Regions from separate parts of the Variovorax sp. YR752 genome, predicted to be linked through region 2. Evidence: riboswitches for the same ligand, from Rfam matches in the RefSeq annotation. Region 2 holds a riboswitch; each other region holds the start of a gene.

Region 1 (6,043 bases), on a different contig from region 2:
GCAGCCGCAGGACGCGGCGGCGCTGGCCGAGATCTACGCGCCCAGCGTGCTGCAGCGGCCGACCTCGTTCGAGCTGAAGGCGCCCGATGCGGCGGAGATGGCGGCGCGGCTGGCGCGCATCACGGCCGCCTGGCCCTGGCTGGTCGCCGCGGTCGACGGCGCGGTCGTCGGCTACTGCTATGCGGGGCCCTATGCCGAGCGCGAGGCCTACCGCTGGTCGGTGACCGTGACGACCTACGTGCGCGAGGGCTGGCATCGGCGCGGCATCGGCCGGGCCATGTATGCGCGGCTGTTCGAGATCCTGAAGCGCCAGGGCGCGGTGATGGCCTTCGCCGGCATCACGCTGCCCAACGAGGCCAGTGTCGGCCTGCACCGATCGATGGGTTTCGAGCCGGTGGGCGTCTACCCGAACGCCGGCTTCAAGCTCGGCCGCTGGTGGGACGTGGCCTGGTACGGCCTCGCGCTGCGCACGCCGGCTCGCGAGGCGTCGCCGCCGGCACTGCTGCGCTGGCCGGACTTGCCGCCGGCTTGATTGTCGGCAGAGCCCCGGCTCAGTTCGCCGTCAGCGTCATCAGCACGTCGGCATACCAGGCGCAGTTCAGTCCGAGCGACTCGTCGGCAACCCGGTCGCGCCCGCCCATGTCCATGCGCGCCGAGTGAATGCCCAGCAGCTTCCACGGGATGCCGTCGTCGCCGCCGAGACCCGAGGGAGCGCGCATCACCACCGGTGCGCCGCTGGTGCCGCGGTGGGTGCGCGCGTCGGTCAGGAACAGGCCCTGGCCCTGGAAGCGTGTGCCGAAGGACGAGGCCACCGAGGCCTGCCGCGCCACCGGCAGGTGGTAACGGCTGTCGTGGAAGCCGAGCGGAAAGCCGACCACCAGCAGCGGCGTGCCGATGTCGACCTCGCCCAGCGTGTGCTGCAGGTTGGCCGGCGTGAAGGCACGCGGCGTGAAGCCCAGCTTCTCGCGGTCGAGCTCGATCACCGCCACGTCGATCTCGCCGCCGGTGTCGCTGGCCTGGCGCCACACCGCGCGGCTGTTCTCGTAGAGCAGCACCGAATACGCGCCCGCACGCGACAGGTCGCTGTCGTCGTTGTGAAGCTCGATCTCGATGCGGTCCGGGAAATGTTCGCTCGGCTCGTCGATCAGCACGTGCCGGCTGGTGGCGAGGAACAGCCGCTCGTCGCGCGCGAAGAAGAAGCCGCTGGCCGAGGTCAGCGCGCGCGTTCCCTGGAAGGTCAACACCCGCGGCACGGCGAGCAGCAGCGGCTCGACGCCGCTGCCTTCGCGCGCCGGCCGCTGGCGATGTTCCAGCGTGTCGATCAGCGCGCCGATGCGCGCGGTGTCCATCTCGAAGGCGGCGATCGAATGCTCGGAGATCTCCGCATGGAGCATCGCCGTGCGGGCGATCTCGGCCCAGCCCTCGAAGGTCTTGCGGAAGCGCTCGCGCGCCGGTGGCGCCAGTTGCTGCAGCAGCGCGGTGCACAGCGCGTCGAGCGCCACCACGTTGCCCTTGAGCTCGCAGATGCGTTCGGTGGCTTCCTGCAGGTTGTTCATGAGGGCTCCCAAAAAGAAAAAACCGCGGCCGGGGCCGCGGTTTCGAACGGGGCTCGCGAAGAGCCTGCGTGCTGGATCAGACCACGCGGATGTTCGAGGCTTGCGGACCCTTCTGGCCCTGCGTCGTCTCGAACTCTACGCGCTGGTTCTCGGCCAGGGTCTTGAAGCCGCCGCCCTGGATCTGGCTGAAGTGGGCGAACAGGTCCTTGCTGCCATCATCGGGAGCGATGAAGCCGAAGCCCTTGCCTTCGTTGAACCATTTCACGGTGCCGGTTTGAGTCGTCATGTCGATTCCTTTCAAGTTTGCTGCGCAGGCGAACGCCGGCGCAGGCAGAGACGCCAAGAAGGTCATCGATGGGAGTTCAAACCGGAGCCGGCCGGCAGAGCTGCCGGTGGCCATCAGAGAAGACTTACGAACTTGCTATCTTGATCATGCCTACCTAGCTAATGTACTCGACGCGGCGAGAGACCTTCGATTCCGAAGGCCTCTGCCCCGCCGGCGCCCGATTCAGGCGCCGCTGAAGGCGAAGTCCACCTCGGGCTTGAGGCCGCTGACGATGCGCGCGATGCTCTTGCCGGAGCCGCACGAATGCGTCCAGCCCAGCGTGCCATGGCCGGTGTTGAGGAACAGCTTCTTCAGCCTGGAGCGGCCGATGATCGGCACGTTGCTCGGCGTGGCCGGGCGCAGCCCGGTCCAGAACTGCGCCTGGCTGGTGTCGCCTGCGCCGGGGAAGAGCTGCTCCACGCGCTTGACGATGGCCTCGCAGCGCACGCGGTTGAGGTCGCGGTCGTAGCCGTTGAGCTCGGCGGTGCCGGCGATGCGCAGGCGATCACCGAGGCGCGAGAACACCAGCTTGTACTCGTCGTCGGTCAGCGAGACCTGGTGGGCCATCGACGCGTCCTTCACCGGCATGGTCACCGAGTAGCCCTTGGCCGGGTAGATTGGCAACTCGATGCCGAGCGACTTCGCATACAGCGGCGACAGGCTGCCCATTGCCAGCACGTAGGCGTCGGCGCGGATCTGCCGGAAGCGGCCCTCACCGTCGGTGGCCTCGACGTGGTCGATCTCGCCGCCGGCCTCGCGCAGCGCCGTCACCGTGTGGCTCATGAGGAAACGCACGCCGTCGGCCTCGCAGCGCTTGACCAGTTCGCGCGCGAAGCGGTTGGCGTCGCCCGACTCGTCTTCGGCGGTGTAGGTGGCGCCGGCCAGTTGGGGGCGGATGTGGCGCAGCGCCGGCTCCAGCCGCACCGCCTCGTCGGCGGAGATCACGCGGCGGTCGCATCCCAGCGCGCGCATCTGCGCGGCCGGTGCCTCGGCGGCGTCGAACTCCTTCTGGCTCGTATAGAAATGCAGGATGCCCTGCGTGCGTTCGTCGTAGGCGATGTCGCGCTCGCGGCGCAGCTGCTGCAGCGTGTCGCGGCTGTAGGTGCCCAGGCGCACGATCTGCGCGATGTTGTGCCGCGTGCGCGCCGGCGTGCATTCGCGCAGGAACTGCAGGCCCCAGCGCCACTGGCGCAGGTCGGCGCGCAGCCGGAACAGCAGCGGCGCGTCTTCCTTGCCCAGCCACTGCAGCACCTTCAACGGCGCGCCCGGGTTGGCCCAGGGCTCGGCGTGGCTGACCGAGATCTGCCCGCCGTTGGCGAAGCTGGTTTCCGCCGCCGGCGAGGCCTGGCGGTCGATCACGGTCACGTCGTGACCCTGCTGGCGAAGGAAATAGGCCGAGGTGACGCCGAGCAGGCCGGCGCCGAGAACCACCACGTTCATGGCAAGACTCCAAAGGACAGGATGGACGCACGATGTGTCGTGCGCTTGCCGCTCCCCCTGTCCTTGGTACCTGAGAGATTCGGCCTGCGCCATCGGCGCGGGCCTTGCTCCTTCGGTGCGTCACGCGGGTGACGACTCTCCAGACGGCGTTCGTGATGTGCAGTACGGGCCCTGAGCGTTCATGGGAGTTTGCGCCTTCGGGGGCCGGGCGGTGCCCGGCACTCTCCTGCAGAGATGAGATTCTAGGGCTGCGGGCTCGTCTCCTCCGCGCTCAGGAAACGTTCGGCCAGCCGAACCCAGAAGGCACTGCCCACCGCGATGTTGGCGTCGTTGAAGTCGTAGCCCGGGTGGTGGACCATGCAACCGCCGCAGGCGTGGCCGTCGCTGCCGTCGCCGTTGCCGATCAGCAGGTAGCTGCCCGGCACGCGCTCGAGCATGAAGGCGAAGTCCTCGCTGCCGGTCAGCGGCGGGCCCTGCAGCGTCACGCGCTCGGGGCCGAGCAGATCGAGCGCGACCTCGCGCGCGAAGGCTGTTTCCTCGGGCGTGTTGACCAGTACGGCGTAACCGCTGCGCCAATCGACCTTCGCCTGCACGCCGAAGCTCTCGGCCTGTGCCTGCGCCAGCGCCTTGATGCGCCGCTCCAGCAGCGCGCGCACCTCGCGGTCGAGCGCTCGCACGCTGATCTCCAGCGTGGCCGTGGCCGGAATGACGTTGTTGGCGCGGCCGGCGTTCAGGGCGCCGACGGTGACCACCGCCGCGTGCAGCGGATCGACGTTGCGCGACACCACCGTCTGCAGCGCCATCACCAGGCTGGCCGCAGCGACGACCGGGTCGGCGGCATGCTGCGGCATCGCGCCATGACCACCGATGCCGGTCAGCGTGACGGTGGCGTAGTCCGACGAGGCCATCGCCGCGCCCTCGCGCAGCACCAGGTGGCCCTGTGCAATGCCGGGCATGTTGTGCATCGCGAACACCGCATCGCAGGGGTGCTTGTCGAAGAGGCCATCGGCCATCATGCGCAGCGCGCCGCCGCCGCCTTCCTCCGCCGGCTGGAAGATCAGGTTCAACGTGCCGTCGAAGCGGCCCTGCTCGGCCAGATGCCGCGCCGCCGCGAGCAGCATCGCGGTGTGGCCGTCGTGGCCGCAGGCGTGCATCAGGCCGGGGCGCTGGCTGCTCCACTCGACGCCGCTGGCTTCGGTGATCGGCAGCGCGTCCATGTCGGCGCGCAGGCCGAGGCGCCGCGTGCCGCGGCCGCGTACCAGCGTGCCGACCACGCCGGTGCCGCCCAGCCCGCGCTCGACCGCGTAGCCCCAGGTGGCCAGCTTGTCGGCCACCAGCGCCGCGGTGCGGTGCTCGTCGAAGGCCAGCTCGGGGTGGCGGTGGATATCGCGGCGCAGGCCGACGAACTCGTCGGCGCGCTCGCGCATCGCCTCGATCACGCCGCTCATTGCGCCTCGAGCTTGATGGCCTTGGCGATGCCGCGGAAGCGCTCGGTCTGCGCGGCGTATTCGCGGTCGACCTCGGCCTGCACTCGCACCGGCGCGAGCATGCCGCCGATCTTCTCGAGCTGCGTGCGCACTTCGGCGTCGCCCAGCGTCGCGTTCAGCGCCTTGTGCAGCGCCTGCACCACCGGCTCGGGCGTGTCCTTCCTGACGAAGTAGCCGGTCCAGATGTTGAAGGCGAAGTCCTTGAAGGACTTGCTGTCGTTGATGCTCGGGTAGGGCTTGAGGATCGCGGCCTCGACCTTGCCGGCCGGCGCCAGCGTGCCCAGCACCTTCAGCCGGCCCTGCTGCGCCAGGCCGATCTGCTGCTCGCCGACCACGATGATGGCGATGTCGACCATCTCGCCGCCCATGTCCTGCAGGATCGGCGCGATGCCCTTGTAGGGAATGTGCGTCATCGGCGTGCCGATGCTGTGCGCGAAGTGCGCGCCGAGCACGTGATAGAAGGAGCCGACGCCGACGCTGCCATAGGTGAGCGGCTTGCCCTCGGCAGCCGAGGTCCTGGCCAGCGCCACCAGCTCGTCGACGTTGTTCGCCGGCAGGCCCTTGCGGGCGAGGATGGCGATCGGGAAGGCGCCGATCATCTGCACCAGGCGGAAGTCTTCGGACTTGTACTTGACCGCTGTCAGCGCCATCGGCGCGAGGATCAGCTCGTTGGGCGAGCCCTGGTAGAGGTAGCCGCCGTCGGCCGGGGCCGCGAGCACCTTCTGTGCGCCGATGGCGCCGGCGACGCCGCCGACGTTCTCGACGATCACCTGCTGGCCCAGTGCCTTGCCCAGCGGCTTCTCGACGATGCGCGCGATGGTGTCCGACAAGCCTCCGGCCGGGTAGGGCACCATCAGGTTCAGCGGCTTGCTGCCCTGCGCGGCGGCGATGCCGGAGGCCAGCGCCAGGCCGCTGGCAAGCGTGGTGATCAAGGCAAGGCGACGGGCGGCGTTCGACATCGGGCACTCCGGAAGGTGGGTGGGGCGTGGCGCCAATGTAGGAATGCGTCAGAGCAAAGTCCAATGCATTGTTGTCTGAAGTAGCATGAGTCTGATGCATCAAACGGTGGAGGCGATGCGATGACCCTCGTGCAGCTGCGGCACCTGATTGCGCTCGCGCAGACCGGCTCCTTCAGCAAGGCCGCGCAGGCGCAGTTCCTTACCCAGCCGGCGCTCAGCCGCAGCATCCGCGCGCTGGAAGACGAACTGGGCATGCCGCTGTTCGACCGTGTCGGC
Region 2 (6,043 bases):
GGTCGAACCGGTTCCCAGGTTGATGGTCTGCCCCTCGATGCCGGGCGTCACCGAAGCAGCGACGAAACCGGCGACCGTGTCCGTCACGAAGGTCATGTCGCGCTCGGGTGTCAGCGACCCGAGCTTGATCACGTCCTGCGTCAGGGCCTGCGAGATGATCGTCGGAATGAACGCCCTGGCCGACTGGCGCGGGCCGAAGGTGTTGAACGGGCGCAAGGTCACGACACCAGTATCGAACGAGCGGTAGTAGCTCTCGGCAATCTTGTCCGCCCCGATCTTCGAGGCCGAGTAAGGCGACTGCCCTTGCAGCGGATGTTCTTCGTCGATCGGAACGCGCACCGCGGTGCCGTACACCTCCGAGGTGCTCGTGTGGACGACGCGACGAACCGACAGCCGGCGCGCGGCCTCCACGACGTTGAGCGTTCCCTCGACGTTGGTGCGCACATAGCTGCGCGGCGCAACGTACGAATACGGAATGGCGATCAAGGCTGCCAGATGGCAGACGACGTCAATGCCTTGCATGGCGTGCATGACGAAATCACCGTCGTCGATGTTGCCCGCCACGACACGGAATTGACCCTTCACATCATCAGGCGCGAATTCCAGGTTGCCCCAGCTCGATGCGGAACCATAACGAACCATGGCAGTGACGTCTGCGCCGGCGCGCACCAGCGCCTCGACAAGATGGCTGCCGATGAACCCGCCTGCGCCGGTTACGAGGTATTTTTGACCCGTCAGGGTTTGAGTTGATTCATGCATGGCTTGTGCTACCGAAGAAATTGTTGTGTGTCAGTTATTCAGAATGAGTGCTCTTCGGCAAGCAGCCGATTGAGGTACTTGCCGTAAGCATTCTTCTGCAATGGCAAGGCCAGTCGCGCCAGTTGTTCCTTGTCGATGAACCCTTGTCGCCACGCGATTTCCTCCGGGCAAGCGATCTTCAACCCTTGCCGGTGCTCCAGCGTCGCAATGAACTGCCCCGCTTCGAGCAGGCTCTCATGCGTGCCCGTATCGAGCCATGCATAGCCGCGCTGCATGATCTGCACGTTCAGCTGATCACGGTCCAGATACGCCTGATTGACCGCGGTGATCTCCAGTTCGCCGCGCGCACTGGGTTTCACGGCCTTGGCGATGTCGACGACCTGGTTGTCGTAGAAATACAGACCGGTCACCGCGTAGCTGCTCTTGGGCTTGACGGGCTTCTCTTCGATGCTGCTGGCCTTGCCTTTGGCATCGAAAGCCACCACGCCGTAGCGCTCGGGGTCATGCACGTGGTACGCGAACACGGTCGCGCCGCTCTGCTTGGTATCGGCGTCCGACAGCAGATGCACGAGGTCATGCCCATAAAAGATGTTGTCCCCCAGCACCAACGCGCTCGGCGAATTGCCCACGAACTTCTCGCCGATGATGAAAGCCTGCGCCAGGCCATCGGGACTCGGCTGCACCGCGTACTGCAGGTTCATGCCCCACTGGCTGCCGTCTCCCAACAGTTGCTGGAAGCGCGGTGTGTCCTGCGGCGTGCTGATGATCAGGATGTCGCGCATGCCGCCGAGCATCAGCGTGCTCAGCGGGTAATAGATCATCGGCTTGTCGTACACCGGCAGCAGCTGCTTGCTCATGGCGAGCGTGGCCGGGTGCAGGCGGGTGCCGGAGCCACCGGCGAGGATGATGCCTTTGCGTTGCGTCATGGGGGTTTTCTTCTGTAGGGGCCGGAAAAATCAGTCAGTCGTCAGAGCGTCTCGCGCAGCATGCGCGCCACGCCTTCCTGCCAGGGCGGCAGGCGCAGGCCGAAGGTGGTCTGCAGCTTGGTGGTGTCGAGCCGCGAGTTGTGCGGGCGTGTCGCGGGCGTCGGGAAGGCGCTGGTGGGCACGGCTTCCACGGCCTGCGGGCCGGCCTTGAGTTCGACACCAGCCTGCTGCGCCATCTCGAGCACGAAGCGCGCGTAGCCGTGCCACGTGGTCTCGCCGCCGGCGATGGCGTGGTACAGCCCGGCCTTGGTCGGGTCTTGCAGGGTGGCGCGGATGGCGTGCGCGGTGATGTCGGCCAGCAGTTCGGCGCCGGTCGGGGCGCCGAACTGGTCGTCGATCACCGTGAGCTTGTCGCGCTCCTTGGCCAGGCGCAGCATGGTCTTGGCGAAGTTGCCGCCGCGTGCCGCATACACCCAGCTGGTGCGGAAGATCAGGTGCTTCGCGCAATGCTGTGCCACCAGTTGCTCGCCTTCGAGCTTGGTCTGGCCGTACACGCTGAGCGGGCCGGTCGCGTCGTCTTCTTTCCAGGGCTTGGTGCCGCTGCCGTCGAAGACGTAGTCGGTGGAGTAATGCACCATCAGCGCGCCGATCTGTTGCGCGGCCTCGGCCACCACGCCGGGCGAGGTGGCGTTGAGCTTGCGCGCGAAGTCGGGCTCGCTCTCGGCCTTGTCGACGGCGGTGTGCGCGGCGGCATTGACGATGACGTCAGGGCGCACCGCCAGCACCGTCTCGGCCAGCTGCTCGGGACGGCTGAAGTCGGCGTGGAAGTCGGTGCTGTCGAAATCCAGCGCGACCAGTTCGCCGAGCGGCGCGAGGCTGCGCTGCAGTTCCCAGCCGACCTGTCCGCCCTTGCCAAGCAGCAGCAGCTTCATGCGCCGGCCTTCGCCGTCGTGGCGTCGTACTGCTTCTCGACCCACTCGCGGTACGCGCCGCTTTGCACGTTGCGCACCCACTCACCATTCGCGAGGTACCACTCGACGGTCTTGCGGATGCCGGTGTCGAAGGTCTCGGCGGGCTTCCAGCCAAGCTCGGCCTCGAGCTTGCGTGCGTCGATGGCGTAGCGGCGGTCGTGGCCCGGGCGGTCCGTGACGTAGGTGATCTGTTCCTTGTACGGCTTGCCGTCGGCGCGGGGGCTCAGCTCGTCGAGCAGCGCACACACGGTGTTGACGATCTCGATGTTGGGCTTCTCGTTCCAGCCACCGACGTTGTAGGTCTCGCCGAGGCGGCCGGCTTCGAGCACGCGGCGGATGGCGCTGCAGTGGTCCTTCACGTAGAGCCAGTCGCGCACCTGCATGCCGTCGCCGTACACGGGCAGGTTCTTGCCGGCCAGTGCGTTGACGATCATCAGCGGGATCAGCTTCTCGGGGAAGTGGAACGGGCCGTAGTTGTTCGAGCAGTTGGTGGTGACCACCGGCAGGCCGTAGGTGTGGTGCCAGGCGCGCACGAGGTGGTCGCTGGCGGCCTTGCTGGCCGAGTACGGGCTGTTGGGCTCGTACTTGTTCTCTTCGGTGAAGGCCGGGTCGGTCTTGGAAAGCGAGCCGTAGACCTCGTCGGTCGACACATGCAAGAAGCGGAAGGCCGCCTTCTGGTCGGCCGGCAGGGCGTGCCAGTAACCGCGCACGGATTCGAGCAGACGGAAGGTGCCGAGCACGTTGGTCTGCACGAAGTCTTCGGGGCCGTGGATCGAGCGGTCGACGTGCGATTCCGCGGCAAAGTTCACGACTGCGCGCGGTTTGTGTTCGGCCAGCAGGCGATCGAGCAGTGCGCTGTCACCGATGTCGCCTTGCACGAAGACATGGTTCGCGTTGCCCTTGAGCGATGCGAGGGTCTCGAGGTTGCCCGCGTAGGTCAGCTTGTCGAGGTTAACGACAGGCTCGTCGCCCTGCGCGATCCAGTCGAGCACGAAATTGGCGCCAATGAAGCCTGCGCCGCCGGTAACCAGGATCATGGAGTCCCTCGCCTGTAGAAAAAAGTTTGCTTTACGGAAAATTAACAGTCAATTATCCCATCGGTGTGAAGTGCCGATGTACAGGGCTTGGCCGGCTTGCGGGGCCCGCCTACAATCACAAACAATTGCAGGAGAGCGGGCCTCACAGAGGCCCTACCGAAGGCGCAAACTCCCATAAACGCTCAGGTCGGCCCGACGAAGTTCCAAGTGCAAACAAGGAACATCGGCAAGGGGTCAGTACTGCACTCATCGATACAGCCGTCTGGAGAGCCGCCACGCCATGTGGCGCACCGAAGGAGCAAACCCGCTGCGGGTGCAGCAGGGTGAATCTCTCAGGTACCGAGGACAGGGGGAGCGGCAACTTGGACATCGGTCGTCCGGTTGCTTGCTATTGGTTCAATAGCACTCCACGCCCGCCGTTCAAGCGCTGCAACCTCAAAGGTACTTGCAATGCGTGTGATCGTTCTTGGCGCCGGCCTGCTCGGCGTGACTTCGGCCTACTACCTCCAGCAACTCGGTCACGAGGTGACCGTGATCGATCGGCAGGCCACCCCGGCCGCCGAAACCAGCTTCGCCAACGGCGGCCAGATCTCGGTCAGCCATGCCGAACCGTGGGCCAATCCGAGCGCGCCGCTGAAGGTGCTGCAATGGCTCGGCAAGGAAGATGCGCCGCTGCTGTTCCGCATCCGCGCCGACATGCGCCAATGGCTCTGGGGCCTGCAGTTTTTGCGCGAATGCACCCCCGCGCGCACCCGCCACAACATCGAACAGATCGTTCGTCTCGGTACATACAGCCGGGAAATGTTGCAGCAATTGCGTCGAGACACCGGCCTGAGCTATGACCAGCGCACGCAAGGCATCCTGCACTTCTATACAACGCAAAAAGAATTCGACGGCGCCCTCAAGCCCTCCGAGCAGATGCGCGCCCTGGGCTGCGAGCGGCTGGTCATCTCGGCCGACGAGGCCATCCGGATCGAACCCGCCCTCGCCCACATCCGCCCGCAGCTCGCCGGTGCCACGTACACCGCCGAAGACGAGTCGGGCGATGCCAACCGCTTCGCGCGCGAGCTCGTGAAGCTGGCCGAAGCGGCCGGCGTGAAGTTCCTCATGAGTCACACCGTGACCGCGCTGCGCGAAGCCGGCGGCAGCATCGACCACATCGAGGCCACCGACAACGAAGGCCGCTTCCAGCGCATCCGCGGCGACGCCTTCGTGCTGGCGATGGGTTCGCTGAGCCCGCTGTACGCGGCGCCGCTGGGCATCCGCCTGCCGATCTATCCGGCCAAGGGCTACTCGGTGACGCTGCCCGTAAAGGACGCATCGAAGGCGCACCAGGTCTCGCTGACCGACGACGAATACAAGCTGGTGTTCTCGCGCTACACGTCGGAGTCGGGCGACCGCCTGCGCATCGCCGGCACGGCCGAACTCAACGGCTACGACCGCGACCTGAACCGCGTGCGCTGCGAAGCCATCGTACGGCGCGTCGAAGAACTCTTCCCCGGCGCCGGCGACACCGAGCGGGCGCAGTTCTGGACCGGCCTGCGCCCGGCCACGCCGAGCAATGTGCCGCTGATCGGCAAGACCAAGTTGCCGAACCTGTTCCTCAACACGGGCCACGGCACGCTCGGCTGGACGCACGCCTGCGGCTCGGGCAAGTCGATCGCGCGCATCGTGAGCGGTCTCGCACCCGAGGTCGATTTCGCGTTCGCCGGCATGCCGGCGCCCGCGCCGCGCGCCGTGCAGCCCGCACTGGGCTGACACGGCACGCACCCTCGGGTCACGCCTTGAACGTGACCCAGGGCTTGAGCCGCACGGCGCAGCGAATGAGCCCCGCGCTTTCCTGCGCATCGATCACCGCGCCGATCGGCTTGTAAGCCTGCGGCGCCTCTTCGATGCGGCGCTCTTCACGCAGCGTCACGCACTGCCAGCTGGCGTCCGCATCATCAGGTGCGGGCCGCATCGCGCGCACCTCCTGCCGCCGCATGCGCCGACCGGCGCCATGGCTGCACGACCACAGCCAGTCTTCGTGGCCCAGCCCGGTCGCGAGGTACGAGTGATCGCCCATCGACCCAGGAATCAGCGCGAGGTCGCCCGCGTGCGCCGGCGTCGCGCCCTTGCGATGGATGTTCATGCCGTGCTCGCGCAGCACCACGTTGTGCGGCACATCGACCACCAGCGTCGATGCCGTGGCGCCCAGCAGTTCGGCGAAGTCCTTGCGCACCAGCTCGGCCAGCACGACCCGGTTGGCCCACGCATAACGCGCGGCCACGCCCATGGCTTCGAGGTACTCCTGCGCCAGCGGCCCGGCCAGCCCGTACAGCCCGCTCTTCGGATGGCGCAGGCCCTGCGG
Region 3 (6,043 bases), on a different contig from region 2:
AGGCTGTATCCCACAACCCCCAACGGAGGTTTCATGACCCAGAGCCTGCAAGCTGCATACGGCGGACATGCCGGTACCGTCGCCTCGGCGGAGCAGCGCAACCGCGTCCTGCGCAACACCTACTGGCTGCTCGCGCTGTCGATGGTGCCGACCGTGCTCGGCGCCTGGCTCGGCGTGACCACCGGAATCGCCCGCGCCATGTCGCCCGGCATCGGCCTGGTGGTCTTCCTGGTCGGCGCTTTCGGCTTCATGTTCGCGATCGAGAAGACCAAGAACTCGGCGGCCGGCGTGCCGGTGCTGCTGGCGTTCACGTTCTTCATGGGCGTGATGCTGTCGCGCCTGGTCGGCGCCGTTCTCGGCCTCACCAACGGCGCCAGCCTGATCATGATGGCCTTCGCCGGCACCGGCGCCATCTTCCTCGGCATGGCGACGCTGTCGACGATCATCAAGCGTGACCTGTCGGCGATGGGCAAGTGGCTGTTCATCGGCGCCATCATGGTGCTGGTGGCGGGCCTGGCGAACTTCTTCATTCAGTCGAGTGCGCTGATGATCACGCTGTCGGTGCTGGTGATCGGCATCTTCTCGGCCTTCATCCTGTATGACCTGAAGCGCGTGCAGGACGGCTACGAGACGAACTACATCAGCGCCACGCTGGGTGTCTACCTGAGCATCTACAACGTGTTCCAGGCGCTGCTGGCCCTGTTCGGCATCGGCGGAAGCAGCGAGTAATCGCCGCAGTCCGGAAATGAAGTTCAAACGGGGCCTTCGGGCCCCGTTTGCTTTGGCGCATCGAACAGGTGCGCGATCGAGTTGGCGTAGTAGGCCAGCACGCGGGTCTCCGCCGGGTTGGCGCGCAGCAGGCCGTCGTCCTCCAGCGCCAGATGGCGCAAGGTCAGCATGCGCAGGCCGACGGTGATGGCGTAGTCGCGGTCGCTGCGCGGCACGTAGACATGGGCACCGAGAGCCTCGGCCCGGTCCATCAGAGCGAGCACGGCGCCCTTGAGCTCCAGTTCGGACCAGGCGCGCTGCGGGTCGGCAAGCAACACTCGCGCGACCAGCGGCACCGGCAGCACCGGAATCGTGCGGCCGATGGTCGCCATCAGCGCGTGGCCCACTTCGCCCACCGCCTCTCGACGCTGCGCGTCGGTCAGGTCGCGGAAGTCGATGCCACGTCCCGCCACCCACGCGCGCATGGACATCGGCTTGCCGAAGTTCACGCAGGCATAGCCGAAGCGATAGCGCCGGCCCAGCAGCGCGAAGACGAACTGCCGGCCCAGGTAGCCGCCGGTGATGCGCAGCGTGCGCCACAGGCTGCCGCGCGGCGGCTTCTCATCGAGCTTGCGCAGCAGGCTGCGGTCCTCGATCACCCGGTCGTAGTTGATTCCGACGGGGATGAACACCAGGTCGCGCTCGCCACCGGGGTTGAAGCCCTTGAGCATGTAGTCGAGCAGTCCGAGCTTGGGCTCGCGCAGCCGGCCGTCGATCGTCAGCCCGCCTTCCGGATACATGGCCTGCGGCACGCCGCCCTCGGTGGCCATCTGCACGTAGCGCTGCAGTACGGTGCGGTAGAGCGGGTCGCCGGAGTTGCGCCGCACGAAGTAGGCCCCCATCGCGCGGATCAGCCCCTGCAGCGGCCAGATGCGCGCCCACTCGCCCACCGCGTAGCTCAGCGCCACACGCTCGGCAGCGAGGAAGCTCACCAGGATGTAGTCCATGTTGCTGCGGTGGTTCATGACGAACACCACGGTGGACTTCGGGTTGATCGAGGCAATCGCCGCGTCGTCGGTGTAGCCCAGGCGGACGCGATAGACGAGTTGCGCGAAGGTCTTGGCCAGCCAGTAACCGACGCGGAAGTACACGTAGGCATTGAAGGCCGGCACGATCTCGCGGGCGTAGACGAGCACCTGCTTCGTCACCACCACCGCGGGCTTGCCGGTCTCGAGGGCGTGCTGCTGCGCGGCGGCGAGCACGCGCGGGTCGCTCATCAGCCGGTCGATCAGCGCGCGCCGGCGGGTCAGCTTGAACTGCGGCAGGTCGATCTTCAGGCGCAGCTGGATCTCGTCGAGCACCCCGCGCACCTTGCGCCGCAGGTACCAGCGCACGCCCGGCAGCAGCAGCCACTGCAGCGCCGCCGCCACCGCCAGCACCAGCAGCAGCACGAACAGCCACAGCGGGATGCTGACGCTGGCGTTCACCGGATGTTGTCCCTGTCGAAGACCGCGATGCTTTCGACATGCGCCGTGTGCGGGAACATGTTCACCGCCCCGGCCATCGTGCAGCGATAGCCGGCCTGGTGCACCAGCAGCCCGGCATCGCGTGCCAGCGTGGCCGGATTGCAGCTGACGTAGACGATGCGCCGCGGCGGCAGCCAGCCGGGCGCGAGCGAGGCATCCGCATGCAGGTCGGCCAGTGCCTTGGCCAGCGCGAACGCGCCTTCCCGCGGCGGATCGACCAACCACTTGTCGGCCGCGCCATAGGCGGCAAGGTCGGCCGCAGGCAATTCGAACAGGTTGCGCGCCTCGAAGCGTGTGCGTGCGGCCAGGCCGTTGCGCGCCGCGTTCTCGCGCGAGCGCTGCACCAGCGCCTCGCTGCCTTCGATGCCCAGCACCTCGCGCGCGCCGCGTGCAATCGGCAGCGTGAAGTTGCCCAGGCCGCAGAACCAGTCGATCACGCGCTCGCCAGGGCCAAGCTCGAGCAGGCGCAGTGCGCGCGACACCAGCATGGTGTTGATCTGGTGATTCACCTGGGTGAAATCGGTCGGCTTGAAGGGCATCTCGATGCCGAACTCGGGCAGCGTATAGGCCAGCTCCGGGCCGCCTTCGTCGAGCCGGTGCACTGTGTCGGGGCCCTTGGGCTGCAGCCACCACTGCACGCTGTGCTCGCGACCGAACGCACGCAGCCGTTCGAGATCGCTGGCCGACAGCGGCTCGAGGTGGCGCAGCACCAGCGCCGTCACCACATCACCCACCGCCACCTCGATCTGCGGCAGGCGGTCGCGCTGGTCCATGCTCGCCACCATGTCGCGCAGCGGCAGCAGCATCGCCGACAGCTTCGGCGGCAGCACCTCGCAGCGCTCCATGTCGGCCACGTAGCTCGACTTGCGCTCATGGAAGCCGACCAGCACCTTGCCCTTCTTGGCCACGAACCGCACCGACAGTCGCGCCCGGAAGCGGTAACCCCAGGACGGCCCCTCGATCGGGCGCAGCAACTGCTCGGCCTTGACCTTGCCCAGGTGCCACAGCGCATCTTCCAGCGCGCGCTGCTTGGTGGCGACCTGCGCGGCCACATGCAGGTGCTGCATCTTGCAGCCGCCGCATGTGCCGAAATGCGGGCACTGCGGCCGCACGCGCTGTGAACTCTCGCGCTGCCAGGCCACGGCGGTGGCCTGCTCCCAGTTGTTCTTGCGCCGCTGCACCGTCACGCGCACCACCTCGCCGGGCAGTGCACCGTCGATGAACACCACCTTGCCTTCGGCGTTGTGCGCCACGCCCTGCGCCTCGAGGTCGAGCGACTCGACCGTCAACCATTCATCTGCTGGAGTCATGGGGCGTGATTATCCCGGCCGCCGGCTGCTACACTCGCCGCCGCCAGGAGAGAGCTTCCCCGTGAAGCCGCCGAAGGCGCAGAACCGTTCCCTGAGGCCCGGTTCGAACGCTCAGGCAAAAGGACTGGCACGCGCCACGCGGCGACGCGCGGCGTTCCTCGCTGGAGAGAGGCCCGCCCCGAGCGGGTCCACCGAAGGGGCAAGCGGCGCACACGGCAACGGTGCACCGTCAATCTCTCAGGTAAAGCGGACAGAGAGGGCACGGCACCCGGCACGGCACATGCTGCGTCGGGGTTGGCAAAGGCCCTCGAAGCATCGCCAGGAGGCGGTCATGTCCGACATTCCCCTTCAACAGACCCCGCTGCACGCGCTGCACCGCGAGCTCGGCGCCAAGATGGTGCCCTTCGCCGGCTACGACATGCCGGTGAGCTACCCTGAAGGCATCCTCGCCGAGCACCGCCACTGCCGCGATTCGGCGGCGCTGTTCGACGTCTCGCACATGGGCCAGGTGAGGCTGACGGGCGAGGACGCAGCGGCCGCGCTCGAATCGCTGGTGCCGGTCGACGTGGTCGGCCTGACCGCCGGGCGCCAGCGCTACGGCTTCTTCACCAATGCGGCCGGCGGCATCCTCGACGACCTGATGATCACGCGGCGCGAGAGCGACTTCCTCGTGATCGTCAACGCCGGCTGCAAAGATGCCGACATCCGCCACCTGCAGACGAACATCGCACACCGCTGCACCGTGCAACCCATGCCTGAACGTGCGTTGCTGGCGCTGCAGGGGCCGAAGGCGGCCGAGGCGATCGGTCGGCTCGCACCCGAACTGCGCTCGCTGGTCTTCATGACCGGCGCCTTCTGCCGCATCGCCGGCATCGACTGCTTTGCCACCCGCTCCGGCTACACCGGCGAAGACGGCTACGAGATCTCCGTGCCTGCAGAGCAGGCCGTGGCCCTGGCGAAGGCGCTGCTGGCGCTGCCCGAGGTCAAGCCCGCGGGCCTGGGGGCGCGCGACACGCTGCGCCTGGAGGCCGGCCTGTGCCTGTACGGCCACGACATCGACGACAAGACCACCCCGATCGAGGCGGGCCTGTCGTGGGCCATCCAGAAGGTGCGCCGCGCCGGTGGCGCGCGCCACGGCGGCTACCCGGGCGCCGCGGCGATCGACAAGCAGTTGTCGGCCGGCCCGGCCTGCAAGCGCGTCGGGCTGCTCGGCCTGGAGCGCATGCCTGTGCGCGAAGGCGCGGTCGTTGTCGATGCCAAGGGCCACAAGCTCGGCCACGTGACCAGCGGCACGCTGGCGCCCAGCGTCGGCAAGCCGATCGCGATGGCCTACCTGGCTGCCAACCACGCCCTGCCCAACCACGAGGTCTACGCCGAGGTGCGTGGCAAGCGCCAGCCGATGCGCGTCAGCCCCATGCCCTTCGCCCCGCACCGCTACCACCGCGGCTGATCACCAATCCGCAGCACTCAGACCAAGGAGAACTCCGATGACGACCATGTACACCCCCGACCACGAGTGGATCAACATCGAGGACCACGAGGCCGCCACCGTCGGCATCACGCTGCACGCGCAGGACGCGCTGGGCGACGTGGTCTTCGTCGACCTGCCCGAGGTGGGCAGGACCTTCAAGAAGGGCGAGGTTGCCGGCGTGGTCGAGTCGGTCAAGGCCGCGGCCGACCTGTACATGCCGGTGACCGGCGAGATCGTCGAGGTCAACGAGGCGCTGCGCGCCGACCCGTCGCTGGCCAACTCCGACCCGCTGGGCACCGGCTGGTTCTTCAAGGTGCACATCTCCGAAGCCGGCATGGCCGAGTTCGACCAGCTGATGGACGCACCGGCCTACGACAAGCTGCTCAAGAGCGCCTGAGCGCGCCCCACCCTTGCACCGCTCCTGCCCCGAACGAGCCCAGGACAACCCATGCTGATGTCTGCCCACCAGCCGCTGCGCGAGCTGGAGAACGCCACCGAATTCGTTGCCCGCCACGTCGGCATCGACGCCGATGCCGAGCGCCACATGCTGTCGGTGATCGGTGCCGCGTCGCGTCGCGCGCTGATCGAGGCCATCGTGCCCGCCACCATCAAGCGCAGCGCGCCGATGGCGCTGCCCGCACCGCTGACCGAAGCCCAGGCGCTCGCCGAGCTGAAGGCCATCGCCTCGCGCAACAAGCTGTTGAAGAGCTTCATCGGCCAGGGTTACCACGGCACGCACACACCGGGCGTCATCCTGCGCAACATCCTCGAGAACCCGGCCTGGTACACCGCCTACACGCCCTACCAGGCGGAGATCTCGCAGGGCCGCATGGAAGCGCTGGTCAACTTCCAGACCATGGTCTGCGACCTGACCGGCATGGCGATCGCCGGCTCGTCGATGCTCGACGAGGCGACGGCCGCTGCCGAGGCGATGACGCTGGCGCTGCGCGTCGGCAAGAGCAAGTCGCAGACCTTCTTCGTCGCCGACGACGTGCTGCCGCAGACGCTCGAAGTGGTGCGCACGCGCG

Evidence for each region. Region 2 has a riboswitch for glycine ahead of AAG801_RS04840 (D-amino acid dehydrogenase). Riboswitches for the same ligand answer to the same signal wherever they lie in the genome.
Region 1: another riboswitch for glycine. It lies ahead of AAG801_RS25125 (D-amino acid dehydrogenase); the one in region 2 lies ahead of AAG801_RS04840 (D-amino acid dehydrogenase).
Region 3: another riboswitch for glycine. It lies ahead of gcvT (glycine cleavage system aminomethyltransferase GcvT); the one in region 2 lies ahead of AAG801_RS04840 (D-amino acid dehydrogenase).

What each region holds. Positions count from the first base shown of each region.
Region 1 covers NZ_CALRZC010000126.1:1,219-7,261, forward strand. Annotated here, with positions in the region: gene AAG801_RS25110 (N-acetyltransferase family protein) at 1-532, shown strand, start outside; gene AAG801_RS25115 (serine protease) at 552-1,556, opposite strand; gene AAG801_RS25120 (cold-shock protein) at 1,633-1,842, opposite strand; gene AAG801_RS25125 (D-amino acid dehydrogenase) at 2,065-3,321, opposite strand; glycine riboswitch at 3,369-3,474, opposite strand; gene AAG801_RS25130 (M20 aminoacylase family protein) at 3,564-4,769, opposite strand; gene AAG801_RS25135 (tripartite tricarboxylate transporter substrate binding protein) at 4,766-5,767, opposite strand; gene AAG801_RS25140 (LysR family transcriptional regulator) at 5,888-6,043, shown strand, end outside.
Region 2 covers NZ_CALRZC010000013.1:6,082-12,124, reverse strand. Annotated here, with positions in the region: gene AAG801_RS04860 (GDP-mannose 4,6-dehydratase) at 1-759, opposite strand, end outside; gene rfbA (glucose-1-phosphate thymidylyltransferase RfbA) at 798-1,685, opposite strand; gene rfbD (dTDP-4-dehydrorhamnose reductase) at 1,727-2,617, opposite strand; gene rfbB (dTDP-glucose 4,6-dehydratase) at 2,614-3,693, opposite strand; glycine riboswitch at 3,812-3,901, shown strand; glycine riboswitch at 3,946-4,052, shown strand; gene AAG801_RS04840 (D-amino acid dehydrogenase) at 4,144-5,451, shown strand; gene AAG801_RS04835 (RtcB family protein) at 5,471-6,043, opposite strand, start outside.
Region 3 covers NZ_CALRZC010000285.1:441-6,483, reverse strand. Annotated here, with positions in the region: gene AAG801_RS37195 (Bax inhibitor-1/YccA family protein) at 34-729, shown strand; gene AAG801_RS37190 (1-acyl-sn-glycerol-3-phosphate acyltransferase) at 753-2,195, opposite strand; gene rlmD (23S rRNA (uracil(1939)-C(5))-methyltransferase RlmD) at 2,192-3,544, opposite strand; glycine riboswitch at 3,579-3,681, shown strand; glycine riboswitch at 3,696-3,808, shown strand; gene gcvT (glycine cleavage system aminomethyltransferase GcvT) at 3,876-4,994, shown strand; gene gcvH (glycine cleavage system protein GcvH) at 5,032-5,412, shown strand; partial or broken gene AAG801_RS37170 (glycine dehydrogenase (aminomethyl-transferring)) at 5,464-6,043, shown strand, end outside.